DNA from 2 places in the Pseudovibrio sp. POLY-S9 genome. Region 2 is predicted to be linked to the other one. Evidence: predicted binding sites of a transcription regulator. Region 2 holds the regulator's gene; the other holds the start of a gene.
The links. The regulator HrcA, encoded in region 2, represses chaperone genes, less so after heat shock. The targets are predictions, from matches to a motif close to GTTAGCACTCNCNNNNNGNGAGTGCTAAC.
Positions count from the first base shown of each region.

Region 1: a site for HrcA is predicted at 1,488-1,516, ahead of groES (co-chaperone GroES). Genes of this name have one in related genera too.

Region 1 covers NZ_LCWX01000191.1:23,529-28,446, forward strand. Annotated here, with positions in the region: partial or broken gene PPL9_RS33490 (sigma 54-interacting transcriptional regulator) at 1-387, shown strand, start outside; gene PPL9_RS18490 (hypothetical protein) at 562-1,137, shown strand; gene groES (co-chaperone GroES) at 1,618-1,905, shown strand; gene groL (chaperonin GroEL) at 1,970-3,622, shown strand; gene PPL9_RS18505 (DUF4268 domain-containing protein) at 3,717-4,163, shown strand; gene PPL9_RS18510 (NAD-dependent epimerase/dehydratase family protein) at 4,288-4,918, shown strand, end outside.
Region 2 covers NZ_LCWX01000145.1:270,767-282,087, forward strand. Annotated here, with positions in the region: gene hemW (radical SAM family heme chaperone HemW) at 1-152, opposite strand, end outside; gene rdgB (RdgB/HAM1 family non-canonical purine NTP pyrophosphatase) at 231-872, opposite strand; gene rph (ribonuclease PH) at 872-1,591, opposite strand; gene hrcA (heat-inducible transcriptional repressor HrcA) at 1,783-2,868, shown strand; gene PPL9_RS13490 (molybdopterin-synthase adenylyltransferase MoeB) at 2,885-3,703, shown strand; gene PPL9_RS13495 (TonB-dependent receptor) at 3,856-5,931, opposite strand; gene aqpZ (aquaporin Z) at 6,167-6,871, opposite strand; gene PPL9_RS13505 (M2 family metallopeptidase) at 7,590-9,398, shown strand; gene PPL9_RS13510 (GNAT family N-acetyltransferase) at 9,555-10,085, shown strand; gene PPL9_RS13515 (DUF3883 domain-containing protein) at 10,161-10,991, shown strand.

The DNA.
Region 1 (4,918 bases), on a different contig from region 2:
GAAAATCGCAGATTTCAGCGTTTTTCGACCTATGCGGAGGCTCTTTTATTGCAGCACAGCTGGCCGGGTAACGTGCGCGAACTGGAGAATGTCATTCGCCAGCTTGTGGTCATGAATGACGGTGATGAAGTCACTGAACTCATGCTCTCTCCTTTGCTGCGTGACCAGGCTGTTCCTGTTCTTTCCGAGATTGCCTTCAGCGCAAGCGAACCGATGCCTTCCATGGGGCGGTCAATCGAACCGCTGTGGTTTCAGGAAAAGCAGATTATCGAGACCACGCTTGAAACTTTTGACGGCAACATTGCTCTTGCAGCTGCCGCCTTGGAAATCAGCCCCTCGACCATCTACCGGAAGAAGCAATCCTGGGCTGAACGAGCTGGTGCCTGATCAATTGCGTGGTAATTGCTTAACCATCGCATGAGGAATGTCTTCGTGACGCATATCTAAGCTGCCTCAACAAATGGGGCAGTATTGTCTCCCTTAGATTTAAGAGCTATACCACCGCCAAGAATCAGGTGAGTGCCGCAGATATTGTGTTCTGCTGGCTCTAGGGGGCTAACAATGCCATTTACAGTGAGAGGGATGTCAGCTTACGCAAAAGCTGCAGCCTGTTCTATTTTTGCGGTTGCTTTGTTGGGTAGCGCTGCATCTGCTGAAGACAAGAGTGCGCCGAGCGCTGGCTTTAAAGCTGCTCAGGACGCCTACACCATTGCCTGGCAGCAGCAGCCACTCGCTTTTACGGCAGCAAAATTCATCGCACTACCAGCTGAGAGTTATGGGGCTTACACGCCTCTGGAGACGACAGAGTTCCAGAGCGGTGATCCATTGACCGTTTATGCTGAGCCTGTTGGCTTCTCTTACAAAGAGATGGGCAGCACATATGCGATTGATCTGAGTGTTGACTTTGAACTGCGCAACACCACTGGTCAGGTGCTTGCTTCTCAGGACGGGTTTACCGCCTTGCACTCGGCAAGCTTCAACCAAATCCGCGAGTATCAGACATCTTTGAGCTTCAACCTTAAAGGGCTGCAAGCTGGAGACTATGTGCTGAAGGTGCAGTTTAACGACGAGAACTCGGAAAAGTCCGGCAGCTTTGAGCTTCCGTTTTCCATGAAGGACGCGCCTCTTCAGAATTAGAGCATGTTGCGTTCATATGCATTCACGCACCAAGCTCTAACTCTTTAATTTTGCGCGTATTCTTATCCAAAAACCGGAACCACTTTTCGGGAACACGCTCTAAGACCTGAAAGCTTCCTGTTAAAGTTCAAAAGCTGGCTTTAATCTTAAAGCCGGCTTTTCTTTTGCGCTGATTCCGGAAATTCCCGTGCAGGCAGCACAGACAGTCCATTCGTCTAGGATGAGTTGAGACTGTTCCCAAATTGCCCCCAATTTCTCGCAGTATTCCTATATTTTTTGCGCTCCAAAATATTTTTTTGCTGCTCTCTCCTTGACTATACCAGAGGGTGAAACTACATCATTTCACGGTTGTTAGCACTCTGCCTTTGGGAGTGCTAATCACTGTGGGCCCGCAAGGTTTCACCCACTCTCAAAGTTTTTAACCTTCGCGTCCGGGCGTTGCCTAAAAGGGGCGCTCGCGTATGAGAGGAAGAGCCAATTATGAAGTTTCGTCCGCTACACGACCGTGTTGTCGTTCGCCGCATTGAGTCTGAAGAAAAAACAGCTGGTGGCATCATCATTCCTGACACTGCAAAAGAAAAGCCACAGGAAGGCGAAGTTATCGCTGTTGGCGCTGGCGCACGTAAGGACAACGGTGAGCTGATCGCTATCGACGTTAAAGCTGGTGACCGTGTTCTGTTCGGCAAATGGTCCGGTACTGAAGTTAAGATCGACGGCGAAGACCTGCTGATCATGAAGGAATCCGACATCATGGGTATCCTGGCTTAATTCCAAGCCATTGTTGAGACCCTACGATCCCTTCTCTTATTCAAGAATTAAGTGAGACAAAACCATGGCTGCTAAAGAAGTCAAATTCGGCTCCGATGCCCGCGATAAGATGCTTAAAGGCGTCGACATCCTTGCAAACGCTGTAAAAGTTACCCTCGGCCCTAAAGGTCGTAACGTTGTTCTGGATAAAGCATTCGGCGCACCACGCATCACCAAAGACGGTGTTTCTGTTGCGAAGGAAATCGAACTTGAAGACAAGTTCGAAAACATGGGCGCACAGATGGTGCGTGAAGTTGCTTCCAAAACCAACGACATTGCTGGTGACGGTACAACAACTGCGACAGTTCTGGCGCAGGCTATCGTTAAAGAAGGTGCAAAGTTCGTTGCTGCTGGCATGAACCCAATGGACCTGAAGCGCGGCGTTGACATGGCAACTGCTGCTGCTGTTGCAGACCTGACTTCCCGTTCCAAGTCTATCTCTTCTACTGACGAAGTTGCACAGGTTGGCACTATCTCCGCTAACGGTGACACTCAGATCGGTGAAGACATTGCTGAAGCAATGCAGCGCGTTGGCAACGAAGGTGTTATCACCGTTGAAGAAGCTAAGTCTCTTGAGACAGAGCTTGAAGTTGTTGAAGGTATGCAGTTCGACCGCGGTTACCTTTCTCCATACTTCGTCACCAACGCTGAGAAGATGATTGCAGACCTGGAAAAGCCACTCATTCTCCTGCACGAGAAAAAGCTTTCCAACCTGCAGCCAATGCTTCCAATCCTTGAAAGCGCTGTTCAGTCTTCCCGCCCACTCATCATCATCGCTGAAGATGTTGAAGGTGAAGCACTGGCAACTCTCGTAGTGAACAAACTGCGTGGTGGCCTGAAGATTGCTGCTGTTAAAGCTCCTGGCTTCGGTGACCGTCGTAAAGCAATGCTTGAAGACATCGCTATCCTGACCGGTGGTACCGTGATCTCCGACGATCTCGGCATCAAGCTGGAAAACGTGACTGTTGACATGCTCGGCACTGCTGACAAAGTGAACATCACCAAGGAAACCACCACCATTGTTGATGGTGCTGGCGAAAAAGCTGACATCGAAGCACGCGTTTCCCAGATCAAAGCTCAGATCGAAGAAACTTCTTCTGACTACGACCGCGAAAAGCTGCAGGAACGTCTTGCTAAGCTTGCTGGCGGTGTTGCAGTTATCCGCGTTGGTGGTGCAACTGAAGTAGAAGTTAAAGAGAAAAAAGACCGCATCGACGATGCCCTGAACGCAACACGCGCTGCTGTTGAAGAAGGTATCGTACCAGGTGGTGGTTGTGCTCTTCTTCGTGCAAAAGCTGCTGTTGAGAAAGTATCTTCCGAGAACGTTGACATTGAAGCTGGTATCAAGATCGTTCTGCGCGCTCTTGAAGCTCCACTTCGCCAGATCGCTGAAAACTCCGGCGTTGAAGGTTCCATCGTTGCTGGCAAGATCCAGGACAACATTGCTGACGAAACCTTCGGCTTCAATGCCCAGACCGAAGAATACGTCAACATGATTGAAGCTGGCATCATCGATCCAACCAAGGTTGTTCGTACAGCTCTTCAGGACGCAGCATCTGTTGCAGGCCTGCTGATCACTACCGAAGCAATGGTAGCTGAACTGCCTAAGAAAGACGCTGGCCCAGCAATGCCTCCTATGGACGGCGGCATGGGCGGCATGGGCGGCATGGGCTTCTAAGCCAAGCCAACCAACGCTTAAACGAATTAGGGCATCCTTCGGGGTGCCCTTTTTTGCATTGTCACAAACAGCTTCAGCTAGGAAAAAACAACTCATGAGTGAACTAAAACAAAAACATCATGATATTTGGCAAGCAGTCAAAGACCAGATGTCTGACACTAAACTGCCGATTAAACTGAGAAATAATGTTCCTGACGGAAGTTACTACGACATCAAATTTGGCATACCGAACGCCTATCTGAGTCTCCATTACCTGGATGAAGAAAACTGCGCGAAAGTTATGATCAACTTTCGGAATGAGCCCGGCGAGGCCTACTTCAAAGAACTGCTACGCCAAAAAGAACATGTAGAGACAGAGATCGGTGCATCACTTGATTGGGACCCTGCTGAACATGCTCGATATTGCAGCATCGTGTTATGGAAGAGAGATGTTGATCTTGGCACCAACACGACAATGCCAGAGCTTGCGGACTGGTATGTAACCTGGCTCGGAAACTTCCATATGGCACTCTTCCCGCTGCTCTCTGCCATTCCCAAATAGCAATCGAAATGAAAGCACCTGAAATGGTGCTCTTATTTTTTGCATTAGGCTTCAATTTGCTCGAGTTTTAAACTCTCACCCTGATCTACCAATCTGCTTTGGCTGATAATCGGAGAAATTTCCTATGAAAAATCGTGTGGCGATGGTCTTTGGTGCAACTGGGCTGATTGGTTCTGAGGTGGTTCGGCTGCTGCTTGCCAGTGAGGCGTATGACGAGGTTCATGCAGTTGTGCGCAAAGATCCAGCGATTGAAGATGATAAGCTTCGTTTGCATCTGACCGATTTCAGCGATTTTTCCAGCCTTCAACTGCCAATGAACGTGACGGATGTGTTCTGCTGTCTGGGGACCACGCTGAAGGCAGCCGGCTCAAAAGAAGCGTTTTACGCGATTGACTTCCAGCTTGCCTACGACCTTACACGGTTGGCACGTGAAGCAGGTGCTGAGCAGTTTCTCATGGTTTCTTCGATTGGTGCAGCAGCGGGCAGTTCCAACTCCTATCTGAAGGTCAAAGGGGAGCTTGAAGAGGCGGTTCGTGGGTTGTCTTATGCTTGCACAAAAGTGTTCCGACCGTCTTTGTTGCTTGGTGAGCGTCAGGAACAACGCTTTGCTGAGGGGCTTGCCGCGTCGGTGCTGCCACGGCTTTCGTTTCTCTTTAAAGGCCCTTTGCGCAAATATCGTCCAATTGAGGGGGCAGCAGTTGCACGCGCACTTGTTGCCGGTGCACTTGAAGGCGGGAATGGTTTCAGCATTCTGC
Region 2 (11,321 bases):
CGTGCCAGCTCTGTTGCCAGAGCTTTGGCGTAATGTTCCTGCGAAACCGGCTGGTGGCGCACGTGGGAGTTAAAGTCACAATATGGGCATTTTGCCAAACAAAAAGGCCAATGCACGTAAATCCCAAAGCCGCCAACCGGTGACACAGTCATTCTTTTTCCTTTGCGTTTGCCAGCTCATTTGCACGAGTTCTTATCCGAAAACTGGAAGCCACTTTTCGGGAACGCGTATTACGCCGGCAAGCACTCTTTTTGAAACTTAACAAAGGCACGGGCGCGATGAGACAGCGCTTCGCCTTCTTTTGTTTTGTGTTTTTCTTGTTTGTCCATCTCACCGAAGGTTCTATCAAAACCTTCCGGAACGAACATTGGATCGTAGCCGAAGCCTTCCAGACCGCGCGGAGGCCATGCCAGTTCGCCATGGATCTCACCACGATAGAACTGAGTGTGCCCATCCGGCCATGCCATACACAGCACAGCAACGAAGTAAGCAGTCCGGTCTGTTGCGTTCGTTTCGGTCAGCTTGTCCTGCACGGCCTGCATGGCAACGCCAAAGTCTTTGCCTGGCCCAGCCCAACGTGCGGAGTAGATGCCCGGATCGCCGTTCAGGCCGTTTACACAAAAACCGCTGTCATCCGCAAGGGCTGGCAAGCCAGTGGCCGTTGCCGCAGCAAGTGCTTTGATCGCAGCGTTTGCTTCAAACGTGTCGCCATCTTCCACTGGCTCTGGCAGGTTCAGATCACCAGCAGAGAGAACTTCAAAGCCATGCGGTGCAAGCATGTCCTGAATTTCGCGCAGCTTGCCCTTGTTGTGACTGGCAAGCACGAGCTTGCCAGGTTCCAGGCGGCGGTTTTCTGTTGTGTCTGCCTGCATCAGAGCACCGTCAGCTTCTGCAGTTCAACCAGTTTGGAAATGGACTGTTTTGCAAGACCCATGAGCTGGCCGAGTTCTTCTTCGGAGAATGGCTCACCTTCAGCAGTACCCTGAATTTCAACAATGCCGCCTTTGCCAGTCATGACGAAGTTTGCGTCAGTGTCAGCAGAGGAGTCTTCGATGTAATCCAGATCAGCAACCGGAGTACCTTCGTAGATGCCGCAGGAGATCGCTGCGATGTGGTCTTTGAGAACCTTATCGGTTTTGACCATGTCGCGCGCTTCCATCCATTTCAGACAGTCGTGCAGAGCAACCCAAGCGCCGGTGATAGACGCTGTACGGGTGCCGCCGTCTGCCTGAATGACATCACAGTCAACGGAGATCTGACGCTCGCCCAGAGCACCCAGATCAACGACAGCACGCAGAGAGCGGCCAATGAGGCGCTGGATTTCCTGAGTACGGCCAGACTGCTTGCCTGCGGAGGATTCACGGCGCATACGGTCATGAGTTGCGCGTGGCAGCATGCCGTATTCTGCAGTTACCCAGCCACGGTTCTGACCACGGAGCCACGGCGGAACACGCTCTTCCAAACTTGCGGTACACAGAACATGGGTATCGCCGAATTTGATCAGGCAGGAGCCTTCGGCATGTTTGGCAACACCGCGCTCCAGGCTGACTGGACGCATTTCTTCTGGTGTACGTTTGGATGGACGGTTCAAGGCAAGCTCCCTCGGGTTGCTTAATAGCTACAAATTCACAAATGGTATTGCGGATCTTTTAGCTGCGGATTGCCGTTAGCGCAAAGGCTGGTTTTGGTTTGAGAGGCTATTTTCTGCTAAAAATGAGTTTTGGCTGTTCAATTGTCCTGTGTTAGGGATTGAATACAGGCTTTGGCCCAAACCTGCTGTTGATGTGGAGTACCGATACCGTGACGAGCGTTCCTCCTTCTGTCCCTCTTGAGGATCTTGATGAACGTTCCCGTGAGGTCTTCCGGCGCATTGTCGAGAACTACCTTGATACCGGCGAACCGTTGGGGTCTCGCAACCTTGCACGCGGGCTTTCGCAACCTCTGTCTCCGGCCTCTATTCGCAACGTAATGGCAGATCTGGAGCACCATGGGCTGCTCTACTCTCCGCACACCAGTGCTGGACGCTTGCCGACGCAGTCTGGTCTTCGTCTGTTCGTGGACGGTTTTTTGGAAGTTGGCGATCTGACCAAGGAAGAGCGCGAGCAGATTGCCGTTCAGGTGAAGGCTAAAGGTGGTGAGAAAACACCGGAACAAGTTCTGACCGAAGCCAGTCAGATGTTATCTGGTTTGAGCCGCGGGGCGGGGGTTGTTCTTTCCAACAAGACGGACACCACCCTTCGCCATATCGAGTTTGTGCAGATTGAACCGCTTAAAGCGCTTGTTGTGCTGGTGAGTGAGGACGGTTCCGTTGAAAACCGTGTTGTCGATCTGCCTGCTGGCTTGCCACCGTCTGCATTAACCGAAGCCTCGAATTACCTCAACTCCATCATCAGAAACCGCACGCTAGCCGATGCGCAATCTGAGCTAGTTCGGCAGCGAAACGAATTTCAAGCCGAGCTGGATACGCTGACGTCCAAAGTGGTGGATGCAGGTGTTGCTGTTTGGGGTGGGGACAAGAATGATCCCGGAACACTGATCGTGCGTGGACGCTCCAACCTGCTGGAAAACGTGGGTGCGAAGGAAGATCTGGAGCGTATTCGCTTACTGTTTGATGATTTGGAGAACAAGAGTGAGCTGATCCGCCTGCTCGATCTTGCAAAGGGCGGCGAAGGCGTACGTATTTTTATCGGGTCAGAAAACAAGCTGTTCTCGCTTTCCGGTTCTTCCTTGATCGTGTCTCCATACCGCGATAGTGAACAGCGCGTTGTGGGCGTTCTTGGTGTTATCGGGCCGACTCGTCTCAATTATGCGCGTGTCATTCCCATGGTGGATTACACAGCCCGACTGGTGAGCCGTATGCTCGGTTAAACTACTGGAGTCCCAATTGCTTTCCCTTACAGCTTCTGAACTGGAACGTTATGCCCGCCACATTGTCCTGCGGGATGTTGGTGGCCCGGGACAACAAAAACTAAAAGCTGCGCGTGTTTTGGTGATTGGAGCAGGGGGGCTTGGTGCGCCGGTTCTGCAATACCTTGCGGCGGCTGGCGTCGGCACCATCGGCATTGTTGATGATGATGTTGTTTCACTGTCTAACCTTCAGCGTCAGATCATCCATGACACGGAGAAGCTTGGCGAGCCTAAAGTTGCCAGTGCGGCGGAGGCGATCGCTCGGCTGAACCCGAATGTGCGCGTTGTTCCGCATCCGACACGCATTAGTGGGCAAAATGCCATGGCGTTGATCAACGATTACCATATCGTGGTTGATGGCTCTGATAACTTTGCCACTCGCTATCTCGTTTCGGATGCGTGCTTTTATGCTGGCCGTCCTTTAGTTACGGCTGCTGTGGGTCAGTTTGACGGCTCTGTTACGCTGCTGAAACCATTTGAGCGCGATGATGAGGGCAACTACATCAACCCAACTTATCGCTGCCTGTTCCCCAAACGCCCTGAGGCTGGCTCCATACCAACCTGCACAGAGGCGGGTGTTTTGGGTGCTTTGACAGGCCTGGTTGGCACATTGCAGGCGCTTGAGGTGATCAAGGAAATCGTTGGGTTTGGTGAAGGTCTGGTTGGGCGCTTGTTGCTGGCAGACACACTGAGCATGCATTTTGAAACCATCAAGTACAAACGCACTACAAAGAACCCGCTCAACGGCGACACTCCAAAAACATGGAGTGAAATGCTGGAAATTGAGCACGGCTGATCCAGCGTAATTGAGTTACAAAAGAAAACGGCGGAGAATTTCTTCCCCGCCGATCCCGGCCTTTCCGCCACAGAAGGCCTAGCCTCATTCAGGCAAACCTGTCTCACCAGCATTGTCAGACACACTGCATTTGCAGCACACCGAAGAGAGGCTTAAAACGTTTTCGCCAAGCTAAGCTTGAAGGACCGACCTTTGCCTTCGGTTTCACTCAGATGCGCTGTGTGTTTCTGATCGAAGATATTGGTCACGCTTGCGCGCACTTCTGAGCCTGCAAGGAACCCATCTTCAGGCTTCCAGGCTAAACGCGCACTGTGCAGCGCATAACCTGGCGAAGCATCGTCAGCATCGTTCACGCGGTCCTGTTCTGCGTATAGATCAGAGCGCCAGGAAACATCCAGATTATAGTCAGTAATCTTATATCCTACTGAAAGGAAAAGATTATCTGCCGCTACGCTATCCAGATATTCATCATCAGAAAGGTTGTCACCCCGTGTAACTGAAGCACCCAGATTGCCGTACCAGCTGTCTGAGGAATAACCTGCTTCTAATTCGATGCCTTTGATCCGCGCCTCATCAATAGCAGTTGTGATTGTCTTGCCCGTTGCATGATCGCGAGAGGAATAGAGGTAGTTGTCGATGCTGTTGTAAAAGCCCGTTACTTTGAAGCGAAGGCTATCATTTTCCAACAATACGTCATTGAATTTCAAGCCTAAGCCAGCTTCTAAATTGTTAGATTTTTCTTTTCCGAGATCGGTAAAGCCATCACCCGAGAAAACTTCATCCAAAACTGGCATGCGTTCTGTGTGTGCAACAGAACCAAAGACATTCAGCCAGTTTGTCAGCTCATAAATTGCTGCAAGTTTTGGAGAATAGGCCGTCTCATCCAAATCTTTACGCAGAGCCACGCCAGTCCCCGGCTTCAGGCGAGAATGGTCAACACGCATTCCAGGAATGAGTGTAAGGCGGTCATGAATTACAAACTCAGCCTGCCCGAACACACCAAGAGTGTGTGTTTCACCTTCTGGATGAGATGAGGAGCCCGGCGTTGAGCTTCCATCCGGGTTCAGACGCGGGTTGAGGCGCTCCTGATATTTCCCTTCCACCCCGTAAGTGAAGTAGGTCTGTACACCTTCGGAAAGCCGAAATTCCGATGTGTTTTCCAGTTTTGCCTGCCAGTTGTTGTAGACGTACTCAGCTTCAGTTCCCAAAGGAGCACCAGGACCTGCGCGGAACGTAATATCATCCAAATCACGCTTGGTCTGGCTCCAGGATACCTGCGCTTTTACATCCAACAAATCATTGCCAGAAAAAGCGTTTTCATAAGCAAGTAGTGCCTGTTGTTCGCTTGTTGTTTGGTCCGCATAACCAAATCCGGGACTAAAGGTTGTCTGGTCATATAGGCCATACCCAGACTTATTGACGTTGAAATAGCTTGCAGTAAGAGATTGATCGTTATCGGCACCGAAGCTGTATTTCAGCTTGGCGAGGCCCGAGAGATCTGTCATGCGGGAGTTGCCGAGATCTGCGCCATCAGCACCCTCATAGTCTCCATCACGGCCATAGTTCAGGTTGACCAATAGCTCCAGATTTTCCAGAGGTCGGGCAGCGACTGTAACTGTGCTTCGCGCACCATTGCCGTTCGAGTCCCACATGACTTTGGTGCGGACGGCCAGTTTGTCATCTCCCTCCAGCAAATCGCTAGCATCTTTCGTGCGCGCACTGACCACGCCACCAAGCGCGCCTGCGCTGAACAATGTGGAGGCAGCTGGTCCACGCAGAACCTCGACTTCCTTAAGCAACTCAGAATCGAAGAAGAAAGAGCCTGCACGGTACATCTCGAAGTAAGAGGTGACGCCATCCACTTGAATGATATTACGATTTTCACCGGAACCGAGAGCAGAGCCGATGCCGCGAATATTGATGGACTGCCCCAACGCATTATCGGCATTTATAGTGGTGATCCCCGGGACCGCATCGAGGATCTCACCCAATGTGCTTGCTTGGGCTGCTTCAATTTGCTCCTGAGAGACTGAAGTCACAGCCTGAGGTGTATCAATCGCCACCTTCTCTTTACCTGCTGAAACAATGATTTCATCCAGCATGGTCGCAGGGCTGTCGGCAGCAACAGGCTGTGTAGCTTCCTGCGCTGAAACAGCCGCAGAAATCAGGGCGAGCGAGAGGGTTGTGCTGGCCAGGAGGGCCGCACGGGAATAGCGCGAAATGGACATGGTCGCCTCAGTCTGAATTTTTACGGGAGTGGCTGGCTGAGACGCTGCTTTGGCTAGCTTGTGTTTGCGTTCTGCAAACGTTGTTTCTATCCGTGTTTTATAAACATGAATATAATAGTCAAGTTTTAAATTGAGGGTTTTTCCCTAGCTGGGGATTGAGTGCATTCATCAGAAAAGCCTCCTTCGCAGGTTCCTGACTGCGAAGGAGGCCAGAAAACGATTGTATCTCCGTTGGTTAATCTGTTTCTTCACGACCACAGGTGCCGATGATCCAGCAAACTGCCGCTCCGATGAGCGCTCCAACTATTGGTGCCAGCCAGAACAACCAAAGCTGGTCCAGTGCCCAACCACCGTTGACAATCGCTGTTGCCGTGGACCGAGCCGGATTTAAAGATGCGCCCGAGATGGGGATCGCGATGATGTGCATGCATGTCAGCATCAGGCCGATGGCAAGCGGAGCGAGGGCTGCAGGTGCTTTTTTGGAGGTTGCACCAATAATAACAATCAAGAACAGCGCTGTGACTGTGATTTCGGTAATACCGACCGCAATTTCAGAAAAGCCGCCATTGGAGTGCTCTCCATAACCGTTGGAAGCAAAGCCCGGAGGGTCGCCCGGGCCATGGGCGAGAATGATCCAGAATACAAAGGCTGCTGTTGTGCCGCCAATCACCTGCGCGATGATATAGGGGACCACATCTGAGGTTGGGAACCGTTTTGCAGCCCAAAGGCCGATGGTCACCGATGGATTGAAATGAGCACCTGACACATTGCCAAACGCGTAAGCCATACAGACAACTGAAAGACCAACCGCAAAGGCAACGCCCAGCAAGCCAGATCCGCCATACCACTCAACCGGTGCATAGGACACCAATGCCCCACCGCACACAGCGGAGACCAGAGCAAAGGTTCCTACAAATTCTGCGCCTAGTTTCCTCAACATGACACTTCTCCTCATATTGATTTGAGGGAGGTATCACAGTGAGATTTCTAACTTACGTTTAGGGTAACCAGAAATCTAACGATTGCCTTAAGCATGCATTGCTAGATCCTTAGGAGGGCACTAGCATGAATGGAGGCGGAACTTCTTTTTTCTTCATATGGTTAGAAATGTGCCTCAGCCTCTTTCAGCTCGGCACATGCATGCCAATTGGTGATTTTGCATGTGCTGAATATGCCGAGAATGCCAAAGACCGCGAAACTGGAGAAGAGCCAAAAGGCTGAATTGGCAATGAGGCCAGCCAGAGCGGGTACTAAACACCACGGTGAATGTTTGAACCGTTGCCAGAGCAGAAGCTTCGTTTTCTTTGTCATCATCTGGTGTCAAATGGAGAGCGAACAGCTTCTGGAGATAGAACGACATGAAGTTTGCCTCGACTCGCAAGGAGGGCTGTCACTTACTCAAAATGTCGTTTTAAAACGCAATCATTATACCGTTTCAGGCATTGCAGCTATGTGCGTGAAACGGGCTCAGTGTTGAAGATTCTTCTAAATTGCTAATGCAATAATTTTGCTAGATCAATCCAAAAATAGGAGAAATATCGCGATGAAACGGGCTAGACTTACGGGATAAAACCCTTACCGTAACGGCATAACAGAGAGATTATGCATTAGAAATGCATCTAGAATCTCTAAAATATGCCATGGTTGGGGAGGCTGCCTTGAAGCGGTTGTTATCTGTATTGCCCGCACTTTCACTCGCTCTCATTCCGCTGAGTTCAGCACAAGCTGACGCCGATAGTAAAGTCAACGTTGAGGATGCAAGAACGTTTATTGAAACCTCCGAAAAAGCCATTCAGGAGATCGGCGAAGAAGCGGGCCGCGTTGCTTGGGTGAATGCTAATTTCATCACCTATGACACCAACTGGCTGAATGCGTTAATGTCGGAGCGCACCACGAAGCTCTACGTTTCTCTTGCCAATCAGACCAAGCAGTATGACGGCCTTGACCTTCCGCCAGACCTTGCTCGGAAAATGAAGCTTTTGAAGCTGAACCTGACATTGCCTGCCCCTGAGAATGACCCTGCCAAGATCAAGAAACTTGCGCAGATCAATACCGAGATGGAAACCATTTACGGCACGGGCAAGTATGAGATTGATGGCGAGGCGCTGTCTCTTTCCAAGATCAGCCGCATCATGGCGACAAGTCGTGATTACGATAAGCTGCTGGAAGTCTGGAAAGGCTGGCGCACTGTCTCTCCGCCTATGAAGGACATGTACACGGAGATGGTCGGCATCGCCAACCAGGGTTCCAGTGAGCTGGGCTTTAAAGACACTGGCTCCATGTGGCGTTCCAAATACGACATGGATCCGGATGAATTCCGGCAGGATGTTGATCGCCTCTGGGGTGAAGTGAAGCCGCTTTACGACAGCTTGCATTGTTATGTACGCGATAAGTTGGCAGATCATTACGGGGCCGATAAAGTACCTGCGGACGGGCCAATTCCTGCGCATTTGCTGGGTAATATGTGGGCTCAATCCTGGGGCAACATCTATCCGCTTGTTGCTGCTGATGGGGACGAGCAAGGCTACGACCTGACCAAGTTGCTGGAAGAGCAGAACTATACGCCGCTCAAAATGGTGAAGACGGCGGAAGGGTTCTTCACCTCGCTTGGCTTTGACCCGCTGCCTGAGACGTTTTATGAGCGCTCGTTGATTACCGAACCGCGTGACCGTGATGTGCAGTGTCATGCATCTGCCTGGAACGTGGATGGCAAGGATGATCTACGCATCAAAATGTGCACCGAGGTGACGGGGGAGGATTTCAATACCGTCCACCACGAACTAGGTCACAACTTCTACCAGCGCGCTTACAATCACCAGTCGCCTATGTATCAGGATGACCCGAACGATGGGTTCCACGAAGCGATTGGCGACATGGTGAGCCTGTCCATTACGCCTAAGTACTTGAAGCAGATCGGCCTTCTGCCGCTTGATGCTTCAGAAGAGGTCAACACCAACATCCTGTTGGCTCAGGCACTGGACAAGATCGCATTTCTGCCATTTGGCTTGCTGGTAGACCAGTGGCGCTGGAAGGTGTTTAACGGTGAGCTGACTCCAGACACCTATAACGACGGTTGGTGGGACCTTCGCGAGAAGTATCAAGGCGTTGCGGCTCCAGTTGACCGTGCTGCGGATGCGTTTGATCCGGGTGCCAAGTACCACATTCCCAACAACGTGCCGTACACACGCTATTTTCTGGCGCACATCTTCCAGTTCCAGTTTTACCGTGAGGCTTGTCGCCTTGCAGGATGGGAAGGACCGCTGGCAGCGTGCTCCATCTATGGCAACAAGGAAGTTGGCGAGAAGTTCAACGCGATGTTGGAAACAGGCGCTGCGCTTCCATGGCAAGACAGTCTGGAAGCCTTCACCGGAAGCCGTGAGGCCGACGCGACAGCTATTCTTGAATATTTTGCTCCACTCCAAGCTTATCTGGACGAGCAAAATTCTGGCAAATCCTGCGGCTGGTAGACCAGCAAGGTAATCCTGCCGGCCTTGATGCCCTACAAGTCCGCCGGATATTATCAAACCCCGTCTTTATGGCGGGGTTTGTTTTATTTGGAGGCCTGTTGGAGCAAGTTTGGATGGGCTAGAGTTTTGAACGCAGGGAAAACGGAGGCATTGGTCATGAGCGAGGCGCAAAGCATCACTGTTCAAATGAGGGCCCTTACCGTCTCGGACATGCCTTTATTGCATGAATGGCACAACCAACCCCATCTGCGGCCCTTTTATGAGCGTGAGCCCAGCACGCTTGAGCAAGTAACAGAGCGCTATGCGTGCCGCGTTTCAAATAATCATCCAACCAACTGCCTGATCGCGGAGCTTAACGGCGCGCCCTTCGGTTATCTGCAATGGTATCTGAACCGCGACTTTCCAGAGTACGGCACTGGTACAATTGGCATAACAGCTGGTGTTAGCTTCGATTACTACATCGGCGATCCTGCTTCCCTAGGCCAACAACTAGGAACAGTCATGCTGAATGCTGCAGTTGAGCATGTGAAGCCGCTTGTCTGCGTTGAGGATCAGTTCTTTTGCGTTGGTCACCGACCCGAAAACACCTCTGCACTCCACTGCTCTCAATGCGCAGGCTTTCGCTATTGCAAAGTCTTCACAGAGGATGGATTGCCCCACGAGCTTTATATGAGGGATGAGAGATAAGGCTCATAAGCCTACTTAAAGTTGTATAATGAACGTGCTAACTTCAATTCAAACATTGTTTGATTTGAGATTTTCATGGGCGCAGATGATTGGACAGACGAGGAGAATGATCTTCTTGTCGCTGAGTATTTTGAAATGCTGAAGTTGGGGCTTCAAGGTCAGAGTTTCAATAAGGCTGCTCGGCAGAGAGAACTTGCGCGCTCTATTCCAAGGTCGGTGAAAGCCATTGGACGGAAACAGCAGAATGTAAGTGCTATTCTGGAAGACCGCAATCAACTATGGATCACTGGCCTCAGTCCAGCCGAACATTATCAAAAATCTCTCAAAGATGCAGTTCAACGGCACTTAGATGCACGACAACAGGAGGACTTGCAGCAAGTTCCAGGAGAACGAATGGAGCTTGATGAAGGACCTGAGGAGTATATTGCTCCGCCTCGCTCCCAAGCTTCGACGATTGAGCCCACCACGCCTCGCAATGTGGTTCGTCGGGCGCAAAAGCTGGATTATGCAGAGCGGGATGCGAGCAATCGGGAACTTGGCAAGCTAGGTGAGGCATATGTTGTTCAACTTGAGCAACAACGGCTGAAGAAAGCTGGAAGAACTGACTTAGCCGAGAAAGCCATTTGGGCTTCTGAAGAGGAAGGCGATGGGCTTGGGTATGACATCCGCTCTTACGAAATTGATGGTACTGAGCGGCTCATTGAGGTGAAGACCACGAATGGTGGGCGGGAAACACCATTTTACATCTCCGAGAATGAACTGAGCTTTTCGGAGGATGAGCCGGAGAAGTTTGTGCTTGTCCGTGTCTACAATTTCTCTGAGGAACCCGCTTGTTTCGAGCTGCGGTCGCCTTTGGAGCAGAACCTCTCGCTGAAGCCTGCGGTTTACAAAGCAGTTCCCGAATAAAGAGGACACCCATGCTTTTTTCCGTTTGTTACAGGTTGGTCGGCTGCGCAAGTGAGCAGACCTAAAACATAAGGCTTTCTTTCAAGAAAGGCTTCTTTGTGGGGGGCTTGGGTTAGACTTTGTAAGTCAAGCTTGGAACTTGCGGCGGGTTGGTTGAAATCAGGGATCAGAGTACATCAGATTACAATCTCCAATGGCAATTATGTGTTTATCATCAATTGGAGATTTGGTTTTCATGCTTGCATCCATCTGCTTTCCAACTGCCAGGCATAGAGGCAGCACGGTCAAACGGCGGGCATCGTTTTTGGTCGCCTGTGCTCCGGTAGTTTT